Regions from separate parts of the Halalkalibacter lacteus genome, predicted to be linked through region 2. Evidence: riboswitches for the same ligand, from Rfam matches in the RefSeq annotation. Region 2 holds a riboswitch; the other holds the start of a gene.
What was found. Region 2 has a riboswitch for cyclic di-AMP ahead of SAZ04_RS12705 (potassium channel family protein). Riboswitches for the same ligand answer to the same signal wherever they lie in the genome.
Positions count from the first base shown of each region.

Region 1 (8,705 bases), on a different contig from region 2:
AGCTGAATTGATCGAGTGTTAATGCACTCGATCTCTTTTTCCAATAACTAACTATTTGCTTTTCTAGAAAAAATCTGTTATTCTAAACAAGAATTATTTTTGTTCGGTCTGTAAGAAAGAAGAAGAGTTTAAACTTTTCGCCTTTGATATCTAATTGAGCAATGATAGTAATAAATTGTGGGATAGTTCCACATAGGAGGAAACAAACATGCAAGAAGGTACAGTAAAATGGTTTAACGCAGAAAAAGGATTCGGTTTTATCGAAATTGAAGGTGGAGATGATGTATTCGTACATTTCTCAGCTATCCAAGGCGAAGGATTTAAATCTTTAGACGAAGGCCAAAAAGTTACATTTGACACTGAACAAGGTCAACGTGGACTTCAAGCTACAAACGTAAACAAAGCGTAATGATTAAAGGACTCTATTATAGGGTCCTTTCTTTTTTGAAAATAAAAGCAGGAATTGACATAATAAGTGTAGAAATAAAAAGTAAAATCTAACCAAAATACTAAATAAATAGGAGGTTATATATATATGATATCTAAAAAAACTATGTTACTAGAGGCTTATTCGCTTCTATATGACATCGAAACGAGCTTGAAAAATCTTCTGCTAAAAAAACTGAATCGGCAGCAACATCTTTATGTGAATGACACGTATGCAAACATCCTGACCCACGTTGAAACGTATCAACTTCTCCCCATCACACTGAATGATTACAAACTACTACGGCAAACGATCACAATCAGAAATAAAGTCTGCCATATGAAACCTCTTCAGCAAAGCGAAATCACCCTTTTAGAAAAAGCCCATCGGTTAATTCAAACATCCAATCAAAGAAAAAAGGTGTTTAAACCTTATACTACTTTTAGATAGGTGCCTAGTTTAGTCGTTTTAGTTTCATATGCAATTAATCAGGGTTAGAAAGAAATATGGTTGGGCCTGTATGAAAGGTATGTACAAGCAAGTAAAGGTGACTCATGAAATGGGATATCCATTGAGTCACCTCTACTAATCATTATTTATTTAAAAGGTGTCTTGTTCTTAGGTTATCAACTGGAATCTCCTCTAATTCCAGAACAGAACCCGTTTCAGTTGAGTGTTCTTCAACTTCTGCTGCTCTTAGATTAATCGTAATGTCTTTTGCTACCCAGTCAATTGAGTCAATTGATTCTGGAGAAATGGCCACTTTTCGTCCGGGTAGCCAATCACCTGTATCAATGATGAGATAATGAACGACCCAAGAGTTATCATCTATGACAAAGTCAACGACTGTTCCTAACTCTTCATGATCGATCCCCTTGACGTTATAGCCAAATACTTGTCCTCTTAATTCATTAACACTTCTTAAAAAGGATTGGTCATCTTCCATTTCGGTTACATATTGCTGATCTTCTTTCGTAGATAAGAGGGGGAGATTGCCAGGTCCCCACAAACCGCCGCCAACCCAATACGGTGACCAACCATAATAGCTATGAAGCTCTAATTCTTTTACACGGGTGATCGGCTGATGCTCTTCTACAGAAGGGCTGTTTTTTATTTCGTCTGTTGATGAAAAAATCGAAATATTGTTATTGTCTAACTCGACATTATCGAAAGAGACGGGAGAAACGAGCACTCTTTTTCCTGGTAACCATTTTAATGTATCAACAACTAAATAGCGGATCGTCCATTTTTCACTATCAAAGTACAAATCTTTCACCTTTCCTAAATCACCGTCTGTTGCTTGTACAGTACAAGATTGAATAGTACTAGCTTTGTAAAGCATGATGAACTCCTCCTTTAAAGTTGAATTACTTGTTAAATAACCTTTTTTCGGGCGGAGTAAACATAAGGATGAAAAAAATCGGGAAGTGCCTGGCACTTCCCGATTTTTTTGTTCTTGCTAATGAAAAGGCTAACGTTAGTGGTCCAAACCTTCCAATACAATCATAAAAAAGAGCACTTTCTGTTAGCTAACGCGAAGAAAGTGAGGAATACCGCAAATAAGCTAATAACCACAATCGTTAATAAATGAATAATTATTTGATTTTCCGATGCCAAATGCCTTTTCTCGCGCGTGACATTGTTACATACCTTCTTCCTCGAATCGTTTGAGGTCGTTCTTGTGGCCAATGACAATTAGAATGTCTTTTTGATAAATCATATCTTTTGGTAGGGGAGATACATTAATTTCTTCCCCTCTTTTGATCGCTAAAATCGTACATCCGTACTTCGCCCGAACATGTAAATCAATAAGCGAACGATTGTCGATTTTCTTGGTTGCTAGTAACTCAACGATACTATATTCATCAGACAACTCAATATAATCGACAATCTTTTCAGAAGCTAAATGTTGAGCGATCCGAATCCCCATATCTTGCTCAGGGTGAATAATGCGGTCCGCTCCTATTTTATCAAGTACCTTATGATGATAAATATTTTGTGCTTTTACCCAAACATTGTTAACATCCATTTCTTTTAATACGAGTGTAGTTAAAATACTTGATTGAATGTTATCACCGATGGCGACAATGACATATTCGAAGTTTCTGATCCCTAGAGATTGCAATGCCTTTTCATCTGTGGAATTTGCAACGACTGCATGAGTAGAGAATGCTGTAAACTCATTCACTTTTGTCTCATTCAGATCGATCGCTAATACTTGGTGTCCCATCTTGTATAACTCCTTACAAACACTTCCACCAAAACGCCCCAAACCAATAACGGCAAACTGTTTCTTTTTATCTGCCATTTATATCCACTCCTTTTTAGCAAATAAAAAAGACCATCGCAAAGAATGGTCCTTTAAGACCCTTTCTCTCGAAAAAACGCTGACGAGGTTAGCTGTCGGATTAGGGACTCAAGAGTATCCCCTCTTACATAGTAAGATTCACCCCAAGGACGATTTCTAGCCATCCTAATTGGTTCCCCCGCTCTAAAATCATAGATTAAGCGAATAAAAGGTTAAAAATATATTTGTATGATAAGGAGAATTTACTCCTCTTTAGTAAAGATGTCAATAGGTACCTGGCACCCCAAAAAAAAGAAAGTTCATTTTACACAGGTAAACAAGGAAATATACTGGTAAAATGATAGTAGTCTACGTATCCGGTAGCTATAGTTACTTGAGTAAAGAGAGAAGCTCAATTTAGTTGTTTACTTTGTTTAAAGGGGGGATTGTTGTGACGAGTCGTTTTGAACAGGCATTGGAAGATATGTTGTGGTTTTCGAGCCAGTCAATCGGAGCTAGGACACTTTTTGTTAGTCATATTGAAGAAACGTTTAAAGTGATTAAAGTGTTTAACCAAAATGGCTGCTCCTTGGAAGAGGGGATGGAATTACCTAAAGATCATTCTTTATGAAGCCTGATCCCTTGTGACGGTCGGGAACCGTTAATTATACATGATACGAAAAAAGACGCGAGAGCTAGTGTGTTCGATGCGATTTATGAAGCGAATATCGGATCGTACCTCGGCATGCCTGTCTATCTTTCGAATGGAAAGTTATTTGGAACCGTTTGTGCGATCGATCCAGATCCGTATGCTTTCACGAAACAAGAAATAGAAACGATCAAGCGCTTATCATCGGTTGTGTCCGTCATTATCGAAAACGCGACAAAATCAAGCTATGATGAGTTTGATGATAAATTAATACGGCTTGAAAAACTATCCTTGCTTGGGCAGCTATCAGCGGGATTGGCGCATGAGTTGCGTAATCCGATGCAATCAGTAAGAGGATTTGTACAGTTTTTGTTTGAAGATCAAAAGGAGAACCATTTTCGTGATATTGTGTTAAGCGAAATGGACCGAATGAATCAACTCGTCAATGATTTTCTCATGGCGACGCAACCGAGTGCACCTAAGAGAGACTATTACAACCTAACGGAAATCGTCAATGAGACGGTTGAATTTATGAGAAATGAAGCAACTTTGCATAACGTAGACATTACAAGTTCGTTTGAAACGTCAATTGTAAGAGTGTACGTAGATAAGTCGCAAATTAAACAAGTAGTGATCAATTTAATGAAAAATGCAATCGAAGCAGCTGGAAATGAGGGTGGCACAGTAGCGATCGCGGTTAAAAAGCTAGATGAAAAAGAAGCGGTCATTGAAGTGAACGATAATGGCCCAGGCATTCCAGTATCAATCATCGGACGAATAGGTGAACCGTTCTTTTCAACAAAAGAAGAAGGGACAGGACTCGGATTGTCGATATCGCAAAGAATGATCCAAGAGCATAAAGGTTCGATCTGCTTTGAGAATTTGGAAGATGGGACAAGAGTGACGGTCACGTTGCCGCTTATGTGATGGAGTGGCCGTTGCTTTGTTTTAAAGCCTGCTATGCATAGCAGGCTGCAACGTAAAGAGCCAATGCAGCTTCCTCGAAAAATCTTTTTACGTGCGATTTTCACCTTTTTCAGTGTCCTTACGTGTACGAAGGGGGCAGCCTATTCACTTTAGTTAGTAACATTTTTTTCTAATTAACAAAATGTTCACTTTATTATAAGCTTCGGTTAAACGATTACGTGACAATCATGTTAGTTAAGAAAGCGCTTTAAAGAGGAGAACCTATGACAAGCATAAAGGATGTAGCGAAAGTTGCCAATGTGTCAACAGCAACAGTATCTCATGTTATCAATGGAACAAGGTTTGTTTCAGAAACGACAAAGGTGAGAGTCTTTCAAGCTATGAAGGAGCTAGACTATAAGCCTAATTTAGTAGCGAAAAGTTTACGAAGTCGAAAGTCAATGATTATAGGTTTAATCGTACCAATGGTGTATATGGATACGTCAAACTTCTTTTTTATGGCAATCGCTAATGGGATTGAAACAATCGTTAAACAGAAAGGGTATAACCTCATCTTAGGCAATTCCCATGAAGATCTTAAGACAGAACTTGAACAAATAAAACTGTTTAATACTCAATTAATTGATGGACTGATTATAGCTCCGACAGCTGAAGATGTTACTGAGTATGACGAAGTATTTTCAGGAGATTACCCAGTCATTTTTATTGACCGTAAACCTAAAGGGTATGATGGTGATCTGGTTATGGCGAATAGTTACCAAGGTACTTTTGAAGCGATTGAGACCTTAATAAAAAAGGGACACGAGAAAATTGGTTTTATTACTGGGCACCTTGGAATGACGACAAGCGACGATCGATTAACAGGATATAAGAAAGCACACGAAAAAAATAAGTTGACAGTCGAACCGTCGCTAATAAAAGAAGGAACCCCTAGTTTTGAAGAAGGGTATAAGCAAGCAAAAGAATTGGTTAATAAGAAAGCGGTTACTTCATTGTTTGTTTCGAATAATGTAATGACAATGGGTGCTCTGCGGTTCCTCAATGAAAAACAGATCAAAATACCAGATGAAATTGCCATTATTGGTTTCGATGATTATGATTGGATGAAAATTACAACGCCACCATTAGCAGTGGTCGAACAACCATCCTATGAAATCGGAGAGAAAGCGGTTCATATATTGCTTAATAGGATTAAGAAGGGAAACGAGAGGAACAAGGAATCGGTATTATTACCTACTCAGTTTATTTCTCGAGGATCAGTGTAATGGAGAGCATTCTCCTTTGCACTGATTACGTAATCGATTACGATAACCTTACTGCAATAGAATTTGGATTTAAGGTGAGGAAATCATCAGTAAATAATAACGTACATAAAAATGTATATAGATTGGAATAATATTCCTGGAGATGGATATGAAGAACGAAAAAATTTAATGTTAGCTAGTAACGAGCTTCCTGATGCATTCTACAATGCTGAGTTTTCAGATCATGAAATTGTTAAATATGGTCAAGCAGGATCGATTATTCCGTTAGAGGATTTAATCGAAGAGTATGCTCCAAACCTGAAAGAAATATTTGAACTGAGACCTGAGTTGAAAAGCATGGTTACCGCACCAGATGGTCATATTTATTCTTTGCCTAGAGCAGAAGAAATGGGTTTGAGTGCTGTTCCAAACTTCACATCGATCAACAAATCTTGGTTGGATGAGTTAGGGCTTGATATGCCGACAACACTTGATGAGTATGGCGATGTTTTACGTGCATTCAGAGATCAAGATCCAAATGGTACAGGGAAAGATGATGTCATTCCAATGAGCTTTATGTATAACTTCTGGACTGGGAACTTCGGTGATATGTTTGCTGCATTTGGCATTCCTGACAATGTTGATCATCAAATCGTGCGTGATGGAGAAGTGATTTTCACAGTCGTTCAACCGGAGTATAAGGAAGCAATTGAATATTTTCATGGATGGATTGAAGAGGGTTTAATCGATGATGAATCGTTTACACATGATGTCAGTCAGTATTTTGCAAAAGGGAAGACAAGCCCTGCAACTCTTGGCTCGTATATTTGGTGGGAGACAGAAGAGATCGTTGGACCAGAACGTGCCGATGACTATGTTCTCTTGCCGCCTCTAGAAGGTCCAAATGGTCATAAAATGGTTGGTCGTTCCAATTATTCTGAATACGGAAGAGCTGCGTTTGTCATTACATCAGCAAACGAGCATCCTGAAATTACGATGCGTTGGGTAGATCAGTTATATGAGCCAAAAATGTCTGCTCAAATTAGCTGGGGACCACTTGGCATTATTTATGAAGAAGATGAAAATGGGATGTTAGTAAACAAAGAGCTAGAAGAAGGTGTGTCGATGGGCGAACTTCGCCAAAAAGTGGCTCCGAATGGACCGGTCGTCGTGTTAGCGGAGCATTTTGGAACGGTTGTTGATATGGAATCACGTGCGAAGAAACGTTTACAAGATATTGAAGAAGTGTATGCACCTTATTTAGTGGAAGAAAATTTCCCGCAAATCTTTTTCACAGAAGAGGAGCTCGCCCGAATTAATCGCCTTGAAGTCGATATTCTGGACTTTGTGAATCAGAAACAAGCCGTTTGGTTATTAAATGGTGGAATTGAAGAAGAGTGGGATTCGTATGTTGACCAGCTAGAAAAAATGGGACTAAGCGAATTAATGGAGATCTATCAAGAAGGCTTAGACCGTTTTAACGCAAACTTATAAGCATTGATTCAAGAAAAAGCCGGAACAGTCTTTTAAGTTCCGGCTTCTTTATGAGAGATGGAGGGTGAAACCTGTGAGTGTAAGAAATTCTTCGGTAAAAAAAGACCTCGTTGCACAGTGGACATTTCAAGAGCGAGATGGAAAATCGACATTTGAAAAGGTACAAAACGTTTGTGACCCCGTGCACTATGTATTTCATGACGCAGCTTTTCAGCCTAATAGAAGCATCAAACGTCGAAAAGGGATTCAAGGGAATGCTTTATGGTTTGATGGGTTTTCGACGTATATCAAAAGGGATAAGAAAGCCTTTCACCTACCGACAGGTGCGATGACGATTTCAGTATGGGTGGCGCCTCACACCTTCGGGGGCATAGAGGAAGAAGGGATCACAGCGTTGGTCAATCAACACTTGCGCAAAGAGGAGAGAGGATTCATTCTTGGTTTCCGTAAGTATGGAACGGTTTCTTTTCAAGTTGGATTAACAAGTGGATGGGTTGAGATTTCTACAGAGGAACTGAAAGTGCAAAAGAACCAATGGACAAATATTGCTGCTACGTATGGCGCTAGGGAGGGCTTGCTTGCGATGTATGTAAATGGGAGACAAGTGGCGAAAAAGCAAATAGAAAAAGGGACTCACCTCGTTCCCGCTGATGAGGATTTCGTCATTGGAGGGCATAACGATCCAAAGATGATCGAGCGAACCTTTTCTCTTGGCATGTTTAGCGGTCTGATGGACGAGGTTTGTATTTACGGGCGAGCTTTGTCGTCGGATGAACTACTTGAACAATTTCAAGCGTATTTGTCAGTTCATGGCGGACAAATTCCTGAAATCAAGCTCGAGGATATCGGAATTCATCGTAATGATTTTACGTTAGATGAGCATCGGCCGCAGTATCATCTAACTGCACCGGGACATTGGATGAATGAGCCACATGCACCGCTCTATTATGAAGGAAAGTATCACCTCTTTTATCAGCATAATCCGCAAGGGCCCTATTGGGGAAACATTCATTGGGGGCATTGGGTTAGTGATGATCTCATTCATTGGAAGGATATGCCTGTAGCCCTCTCACCTGAGAAGGAGAGTGTCGATCCAGATGGTACATGGTCAGGATGTGCTCATTATGATGAAGAAGGAGTCCCTGTTTTATTTTTTACAGCTGGGAACAATCGATTTCTTCCGAACCAAATGATTGGCCTTGCTAAAAGCACAGTCAAAAGTGATGGTGACTTAGAGCTGAGAAAGTGGGTCAAACATCCAGAACCTGTGTTGTTGCAGCCAGAAGGATTTGACTTAGATGATGACGGGTTTCGTGATCCATTCGTTTGGAAAGAAGGGAACACGTGGTACCAACTTGTCGGCTCAGGCATAAATGGGCGCGGGGGAACGGCTTTGTTATTTGAATCAGAGAATCTATTGGAATGGTTTTATAGAGGTCCTCTTTATGTAAGTGATTATAGCAAACACCCTCATTTAGGAAGGGTGTGGGAGCTCCCGATTCTTCTATCGCTTGGAACGGATAGCAAAGGCAACGAAAAGTATATTTTTATCATTAGTCCAATTGGTGATGAGGCTGACGTCGAGGTATTCTACTGGATCGGGCAGTGGGACCGCGAGAATGGAGCGTTTATCCCTGATGTAGAAGAGCCGCAGCTGTTTGACTTAGGTGATTTTCA
Region 1 is NZ_JAWRVL010000043.1:9,778-18,482, forward strand. It holds gene SAZ04_RS19865 (cold-shock protein) at 209-409, shown strand; gene SAZ04_RS19870 (hypothetical protein) at 536-877, shown strand; gene SAZ04_RS19875 (PRC-barrel domain-containing protein) at 1,020-1,769, opposite strand; gene SAZ04_RS19880 (potassium channel family protein) at 2,070-2,735, opposite strand; cyclic di-AMP (ydaO/yuaA leader) riboswitch at 2,798-2,948, opposite strand; gene SAZ04_RS19885 (hypothetical protein) at 3,166-3,345, shown strand; gene SAZ04_RS19890 (ATP-binding protein) at 3,379-4,290, shown strand; gene SAZ04_RS19895 (LacI family DNA-binding transcriptional regulator) at 4,554-5,555, shown strand; gene SAZ04_RS19900 (ABC transporter substrate-binding protein) at 5,667-7,028, shown strand; gene SAZ04_RS19905 (LamG-like jellyroll fold domain-containing protein) at 7,102-8,705, shown strand, end outside.
Region 1: it holds a riboswitch for cyclic di-AMP, as region 2 does, so the genes downstream of both, SAZ04_RS19880 (potassium channel family protein) here and SAZ04_RS12705 (potassium channel family protein) in region 2, are expected to answer to the same signal.

Region 2 (8,705 bases):
TTCGCTTCGACTTTAGCCCATTCAAGACCTTTATGTCGGTTCATGTTTTTCTCAAAACGGGCTTTCAATGCTCTGAGTAATTCTTCACGTTTTTCTAGTGACAACTCCGTATTGCTCTTTGTCATATTAGTTTCCCCCTCAAAGGGACAGGTTCCTAGCCTAGTCCCTTTTTTAATCTAGACGCTGGATCATTGGTGATTGTTGACACACCTTCTAACCTTCTAAGTTTACATCATTCCTATTTTCTTTATCCAATTTCTGCAATGCGTTATTGCTTGGAATTCGCATTTTATTCATATATTTCTTGATTTCGTTATCTGATATTCTTAATTTACCTTTTCCTCTGAAACATGTTGCATATGCACCTTAAACGAATTCAGTGCCTGTTTTTCGTCTCAAACCTGTCCCCTACTGTCACATCCTCAATCAACAATGACAAGTCCTAATAATGATGCGAATTGAATCGCTTGATACGTTGATACAGGAAACCAAACATTGCCGAGACGAGATTCTGTTAAATCGATCCCTACCAGTTTGCAATTTTTGAATTCTGTTCTATGGATAGACGACTGATTTAAATTTGCATTAGAAAAGTCGTAGTTTTCAAAGACAACATCCATACTATCGATATTGGCAAATTTCGTATCGTGAAAATCGCAATTTTTGAAGATCACCTTTGACAAGCGCACCTTATCAACGTTTCATTGTCAAAAGTGCAATCTTTTATTTTGCACATTTCTAATTCTGGATCTACCTCATTAAAAATTTCACTAAACTTCTTTTCAGTTAAATGATTAGGTATTTTCGGTGAGTCTATTTTCACATTTCACAACCTCCCTTTTATAGTAACTTTAAAAAATGATTCAATAGAATAAAAGACTATTATTATAAGGAGATTTGTGAGCAATGAAGAAGTTCCACGTATACAGTTAGTAAAGCGGACCCGCTTTATACCAGGTAACCTTCTAACCCTTTTAATCCAATACTTGTTATTTTTTCGGACATATGGTTTCCTCCAGACTTATAAATTGTTCATAATAGTGCTTGTTCTATTGGAAAAGATGATTGAAGATTAATTAGTGATTACATGGGGGCTTTCAAGGTGATAGATCTGTTACAGTTTCTGAGGTTTGCTATCAGATGGGAAATGTTAGAATTGGGATCAGATCATACTATTAGGATGTTGTAAACGTTAAAAGCAGATTGACTTGTCTTTAACTAGGTGAATTAATAAGAAGTTTCCTTAACGGTGGACTCTTTTGAGGTTTCATATTAAAAACGATGCACGTTGCTGCTCAAATGGTGATAAGGTGAGTGCTAGAGATTGATCAGAGGAACTGTTGTTGAATTTTCATCATTTTTTTGCAGAGGATTTTTAAAATGGGCAGAGGTAGGGAAGCGTGGGAACCGTCCCCGTGCTTCCTGCTTCGGCTCTGAGATAATTACTGTTCGGACTTAACATATGGCTTTAAGACTGTGGAAATTTCCTCTACTAGTTGTTTAGAAGTAACATTAGCAGATTCCGAACCTTTTTTATACGCATCCTCTAGTATTTTCATTAAGCGTTGTTGTGTTAATATTTCGTCTTCTTTAACGGCACTCATTTCTACTCTCCCCTACACATGTAAGAAATCACCACTAATTCTTTTTGTTGTGTTTTTTATTCGTTTTCTACTAATTGCTGCAATGCAACAGTCCAATTGAGTTCATTTACTTTACCCAGGTTTTAGATAAATCTGTTGCACCTCTTCTTTGCAATTCGACTTCTAGAATTTCAATAAAATCTTTTTCTAGATTCAATTCAATTGCCTTCTCATATACTTTTAATAAATCATGAGTCTTTAGTTTAAACATATCTCTTCTCCTAAAAAGTATTAATGATACTCGGCACTTGCCAAGCAGTGGAGTTAGTAAACCTAAAAGCTTTGCTAGACATACAGAAAGGTCAATTTTCAAGGTGCGAAAGTTGAGTCAATTATAGTTAATGTCCAAATTTTTCTCATTTGGTGTAGGAGGCATATTGAATCCCTCCTATTGAATTACATACTACTATACTCAAGGTATTGAAGCCTATGCCTTTCCTCGTAATTAGTAACTATTATTTATTTCCCCATTTTCCACAATGATTTTACAATTTTCTTCGTAGCTTAGTAGGTATAGGATAAGAGCCTCATACTTTTGCATTTCACTTTGAAAAATCAAACACACGATCTTCTTTTTGACTTTCAAATAAAGCCGTACGACGACCAAATGCGCTGTTTTCTTGACATGGGACGGGAACCGAGAACACTCGGAATCCTCAATGAAAATGCCCCTTGAAAAAGTCTAGGGGGCATTAATAGTAACTTTGATATTTTTAACATAATAAAAATAGATTTAGTTTAATTATTGCGACTTATATTCTATCTCTAGTCCACGTAACTCCAGTTTTTATTATTTTGGCTGGAGAACCTGCAATCGTACAATGCGGATCAGTAAAAGGTTTAGTCACAACAGATCTAGCACCAATGATACAATCATCTGGGATTACTGAACCTTTAGAAATAAGAACATTGGCTGCAACCCATACATGATTTCCTATTGTAACGTCTTTCGCTATATTTAAGCGTTCTTTCGTTTCTACATCAAGAACCGAATGAGCATCTGTAGTTCGTACAGCTATATCGTAAGAGAACATACAGTCCTCACCAATCTCAATGTTTTTTCCTTCTCCTGAAAGAAGGTACACATTTTTAAAGGTAGTGCGATCACCAATAGAGATTTTTTGGCGTTTTCCTTTTAGATGAATGTGACCAATAATGTCTGTTTCCACACCAATGTAGATTTCATTATTTGACCCTCCTATATGGATCAATAGGTTAGAAAGTTTAGCGTCCTTTCCAATAATAATTTTATTTTTGGAACCAGTAATTTTCAACTCAACATTTCTAAAGGTGTAATTATCCTCATGTAAATCTAACACATTGTTTTTTCCATAGATCTTTGTTTTTAACCCTTTAATTTCTTCTTGTAAAATCATTAAAGCCTCCTAATTCAAACCATATTATTACATATATTGAATTGTATCATTATTTGAATATGAGTTGAGATGAAAAAGATGGATTATAGCAAGGAATACCTTATAATCATTAGCGCCATCTGCCAATAAAATCTGAGCAAATACGAACAATTCCTTCACTAGTAAAAAAGAAAGAATCCCAGCTAAGCACACAAGAGAAACATTTAAAACGATTTGAAAAACCTTCGGAACCATTTTTAGGATATAGCTGTAATTCCTTCTCATCTTTACCACCCTCCTCCTCTTCTTTTCTATTCAACAATCATCCGATTTTACCCTCTTCCATTTTTCTTCTAGTACTGACACCTTCCCTACTCAGCCTAACGACCGCGCCTCAGACGATTGGTTTAAGCCGACAATTGATTCGTGTATTAAAAATATTACGATCTCTTTTAATTGATTGCGATCGTCAGGAACCACAATCCAAAATGTTTCAGTCATAATCTAATAGAAAGACCATATATAAGTACTAACACTTCGTAAAGGTGGTAGGATTATATGAACTATAAATACTTAGCATTTTGTACAAGCTGTGGTTTCCCTACTGAACTAACGAAACATGTATTGCATCATTACTTCTCCAACCAAACAGTTAATATTTTCTATTGTCATCAATGTCAAACAGAAAATAAAATACCAGATTATCTAAAGAAAATTGCAAAGGAATTAAAGTAAAACAAAAATAAAACGGAATCAGAGTTGCCATCCCTGATTCCATTTTTTATTTTCTATCTATTTGTTACTATAGAATGTCCATTCGATCACGAATCGGCCCTGACGCTCTCGCGACTCTTTTACCGATGCATCTGGCAATCCCACACCTCCAATTGTAAACATTTTATTAAGGAAATAAAGAAAACTGATCAAAAATCTCTAGAGAATTACGCCCGTTTCCATTCTCAATATGTAAAATCCTGTAACATATGAAAAATCAGTTTTGGATTGCCAATTGTTGTCTATAATACGGATGATACTTGTTTTTACGTCACAAAGAGAAAAAGAAACCGAGCAGACTGAAATGAATTGGAAGCTGCTCGATTAGGTAAGGAGATGATAGCAATGGGAGAATTGCGAAAACAAGTAGAAGCTCGTAAAGAGAAACTGATTAAAAAGCTTATTAACGTAGGAATCTACAAAAGTGAAGACAAGCACTTATTTGAACTAACCCTTACAGATATTGAACAAATTTACGCATCCTTAAAAAAAGAAAATCATCATAAAAAGAGCGTGCTTAGATGACTATGTTCTAAACACGCTCTTATTCATATTTTAAGAAGGATTCCATACCAACAACGACGAAGCTACATTCAAATAGGTTTTCACCTAATGAAAGAGGCGCAATCCATGATCGTAGTAAGCTCCTGCTTAGCAGGATTAAACGTAAGGTATAACGGAACACATTGTTTAAATGAAAAGATACATCAACTAGTTGATGATGAGAAGAAAGCCGTAACGGTCTGCCCTGAATTGCTTGGCGGGTTTTCAACCCCGAGAGAACCTGCTGAAATCACAGGCGGAGATGGCTATGATGTGTTGGACGGGAAGGCGAAAGTAATCGATCAGTCAGGCAATGACGTAACAGAGCTTTACCTAAGAGGGGCGTATACGGCATTCCAAATGGTAAAAGAACTGAACGCCACCCTTGTTGTTCTAAAAGAAAACAGCCCTTCTTGCGGAAGTTCGATGATTTACGATGGCGGATTTAATGGGACTAAAATTGCTGGGGATGGAGTCACTTCAGCCTTATTGAAAAGAAACAAGATACAGGTCATTTCTGAAGAACAACTGGCTGATTTTTTAACATAAAGGAGAAGCCAAATTTGACTAGTACTTCACATCACCCTTCTCCCCAGTCAACATATCGCGGTCCATCATGACTTTATTCTTCAACTTCCTTAACCTTATGGCCATTAACAGGCTTTCATTGCTTACTGACTCTTCTCCCTTTAAATCAGCAATCGTCCTAGCTAAACGAATGATTTTAAAATTAATATTTAGAGTTAAATCCTCTCATACCTTTTCCTATTCCAATGCCTAACAGTTATGAATATAATTCTTCCCCGTCTTTCATTAGTTCTCTTTATATTTTCAGCTTAGACAGGGAAATATAAAAAGATTGTAAGTTCTAAAGGAGGTTATTACATGCTGTTTATATTTGAAATCATGAAAATGACTGTCAGAATAAAAAAGTTAACCCTTCTGTTTAGTCACTGCAGATGGACAATCATTGTTAATCGTCTCATCTATTGAGAGTTATGCTGTAGAAATGAATAAAGAAATTTACACGATAGTAGAGATTCTCAAGGAAAAGCACATATCAAATTTTGAGCATTCAAATGTTGATGAATTTATTATTGCGGATGAGGCATTATCTGATCTTATGGCTAAAGCTGCAGTTGATAAAGGATCTAGTAAACTAATTATGGAACTTTTAAGTAGAAGAAGCGGCGTTGATATACGTAAAATAAAGAAAAAACAAGTTTGGGATACGTATAATGATGCTTTTGATGATTTAAAAAAGCTAGGAGCAAACTTAATCTCAGATGGAAATGACTTTAATATATTGTCTAAATTAGGTGAACGTATTCCAAGTGAATCAGAGCTTTACGTCATATGTAGTAAAGAGTCCTATAAAAAGATCATGGATGTTCGTTAAGAATATTTATATTGACAAGATCGATAAAGAGGAGTAACTTTTCTAGTAGTTAAAATATTATATTAAACCTTTATTCGCTTAATCATTCATGAGCGGGGGAACCACTATTGATGGATATTTAACCATCTTGGGGTGAATCTTACTTAGTAAGACGGGATACTCTTAGTCCCTAATCCGACAGCTAACCTCGTAAGCGTTATTAAAGAGAAGGTTCTTTGGGACCATTCTTTGTGATGGTCTTTTTTATTTGGAGAAAAAGGAGCAGCTTGGAGTGGCAGAAAAAAAGAAACAGTTTGCAGTTATTGGTTTAGGTCGTTTTGGAGGAAGTATATGTAAAGAATTATTTAGGATGGGCCATCAAGTATTAGCTATTGACATTAATGAAACAAAGGTTACTGAATTTGCTCAATATGCTACGTATGCTGTTATAGCAAACTCTGCAGATGAAAAGGCATTACTGACTTTAGGGATTAGAAACTTTGAACATGTAGTAGTTGCTATCGGAGATGATATACAAACCAGTATTTTAACAACGCTTGTGTTAAAAGAAAATGATATACCTAACGTCTGGGTCAAAGCGCAAAATTCTTATCACCATAAGGTTCTTGAAAAGATAGGCGCTGACCGAATAATCCATCCAGAACACGATATGGGCATACGGATTGCCCAACATCTAACCTCCGAAAAAATTGTAGACTATATCGAACTATCAAATAAGTACAGCATAGTGGAGTTATTGGCTACAAATAAGGTTAATAATAAATCACTTATTGATTTAAATATACGAGCTGAGTATGGATGTACCATTCTAGCCATTAAACGTGGTGAGGATGTGAATGTGTCACCTATACCTGAAGAAGTCATCATAGAAAAAGATCTCCTTATTGTCATTGGACATAAGAATGACTTAAAACGTTTTGAAGATGAAGGCTTGTAGATAAGTAATGTTATGAAGTAAATAAACTATTAAAGAAGGTTTTTTATATGGCTAAAATAAAAGAGCATTTAAGTCATCTATCAGCTGTGCAGATTATTGTTTTGTATTACGTTGTTGCAGTAATTGTTGCAATGATTTTATTTAGTTTACCTATTGCACAAAATCCTGGTACTCAATGGGGTTTTATAGAAGCTCTATTCACTGCTGTAAGTGCGGTAAGTGTAACAGGACTAACGGTTGTTTCCACCGCAGAAACCTTTAGTGTGCCAGGGACCTTTATCCTTGCTTTTGTTCTGCAATTTGGTGGAATTGGGATTATGACATTAGGAACTTTCGTCTGGATGCTCTTTCGCAAAAAGATTGGATTACGAGAAAGGCAATTGATCATGACGGACCAAAACCGTGGAGAAATGGCAGGGTTAGTTATGATCATGAAACAGATTTTGATTATGATTCTAGCTATTGAGGCTGTTGGTGCTCTAATTCTCAGTATACACTTTCTACAATATTTCCCGACTTGGCAAGAAGCATTTATCCAAGGTTTCTTTGCATCAGTAAGCGCCACAACAAATGCTGGGTTTGACATTACCGGTAGTTCACTAGAGCCCTTTGCTCATGATTATTTTGTTCAATTTGTAAATATGATTTTATTAGTATTAGGTGCCATTGGCTTCCCTGTTCTAATTGAATTAAAAGAATTTCTTACGTCAAAAGAAAAACCATTTAATAAGCGTTTCTCCCTTTATACAAAATTAACAACAACAACGTTTGGGTTGCTTGTTCTGGTTGGGTTTCTTGGTATCCTTTTATTAGAAAGAAATCACTTTTTCCTTGATAAAACTTGGCATGAAACGTTTTTTTATGCTTTATTCCAATCTGTAACTACCAGAAATGGTGGACTAGCAACAATGGATATTGCAGAATTTTATATTCCTACACAGTTATTCTTGAGCGCCCTTATGTTTATTGGGGCATCTCCAAGTAGTGTAGGTGGAGGAATTCGAACCACCACTTTTGCCATTATTATTTTGACAATTTATACTTTTGCTCGTGGAAGAAGTTCTATTAAAATATTTGGAAGAGAAATTGATCAAGAGGATATGTTAAAGTCATTTATAGTCATTAGTGTTGCAATTATGCTCACAGGGTCAGCTGTTATATTTCTTTCCTATATTGAGCCTTTTCCTTTAATCGCGATCATCTTTGAGGTTTGCTCGGCATTTGGAACGACAGGATTATCTATGGGGATTACTCCTGATCTAACTACAGCTGGTAAATTAACGATCATCTTTCTGATGTTTGTCGGTCGAATTGGAGTGTTTGCATTCTTATTTATCATTAGAGGAAAGCTTACAGATGAGCACTATCATTATCCAAAAGAGAAAGTGATTATTGGGTAACCTTGAGCATCTATTAGGTATTTTACCTTAACTCAAGACAATGACGTTCTTACGAGTTAAATGTATATAAGGACAATAGTTACCTAAAAATAAAGCCTGTATCTTAGATTACCAAGTAATCATTGATACAGGCTTTTTTTCCTCTTTTATTCTTGCCTGCATATTGAACAATTATATTCCCCTTTTTAAAGTAATGAGGGTCCGATATATAACTAAATAAAGCATTTCCAATATTCTCATTTGGATGGATACTAGAAGCGTCTTTTTCCATATCCTCTTTTGTTGGATACTCGTATATCAGAATATATTCTCGATTTACATCAATCGCCTTTGGTGGATCGGAAAAAAACTGGGTCTTTCTCATTATTTTCTATAACGCTATAATTCACTTTTGCTTTTTCTAGTTCCTTTACATAAAGATAGAGCGCAATTCTTATTCTGGAATTGCGCCCGATTGCTGAAAATCAGACATAGATTCTATTAGCTGTTACTTTAATAAGAGTATACTTCTATTTACACTCAAAAGAATATTCATTTTTTAATCTCTTTTTTAGGATTAAAAGTGCATAATTCGCAAAAAAACCGACTTAATGTCGGTTCTTTCAGTTCATTTTATTTAGTTTGTGAAATTGCATTAACGAGTTGGGTAAGAGC
Region 2 is NZ_JAWRVL010000015.1:94,340-103,044, forward strand. It holds gene SAZ04_RS12650 (DUF4256 domain-containing protein) at 1-125, opposite strand, end outside; gene SAZ04_RS23465 (pentapeptide repeat-containing protein) at 423-674, opposite strand; gene SAZ04_RS12660 (YwzD family small protein) at 1,443-1,604, opposite strand; gene sda (sporulation histidine kinase inhibitor Sda) at 1,711-1,854, opposite strand; gene SAZ04_RS12670 (acyltransferase) at 2,396-3,019, opposite strand; gene SAZ04_RS12675 (hypothetical protein) at 3,129-3,317, opposite strand; gene SAZ04_RS12680 (hypothetical protein) at 3,557-3,733, shown strand; gene SAZ04_RS12685 (Fur-regulated basic protein FbpA) at 4,118-4,297, shown strand; gene SAZ04_RS12690 (2-thiouracil desulfurase family protein) at 4,403-4,864, shown strand; gene SAZ04_RS12695 (magnesium chelatase subunit ChlI family protein) at 4,883-5,050, opposite strand; gene SAZ04_RS12700 (hypothetical protein) at 5,286-5,714, shown strand; cyclic di-AMP (ydaO/yuaA leader) riboswitch at 5,780-5,926, shown strand; gene SAZ04_RS12705 (potassium channel family protein) at 5,986-6,651, shown strand; gene SAZ04_RS12710 (TrkH family potassium uptake protein) at 6,699-8,051, shown strand; gene SAZ04_RS12715 (hypothetical protein) at 8,155-8,415, opposite strand; gene SAZ04_RS12720 (SDR family oxidoreductase) at 8,664-8,705, opposite strand, start outside.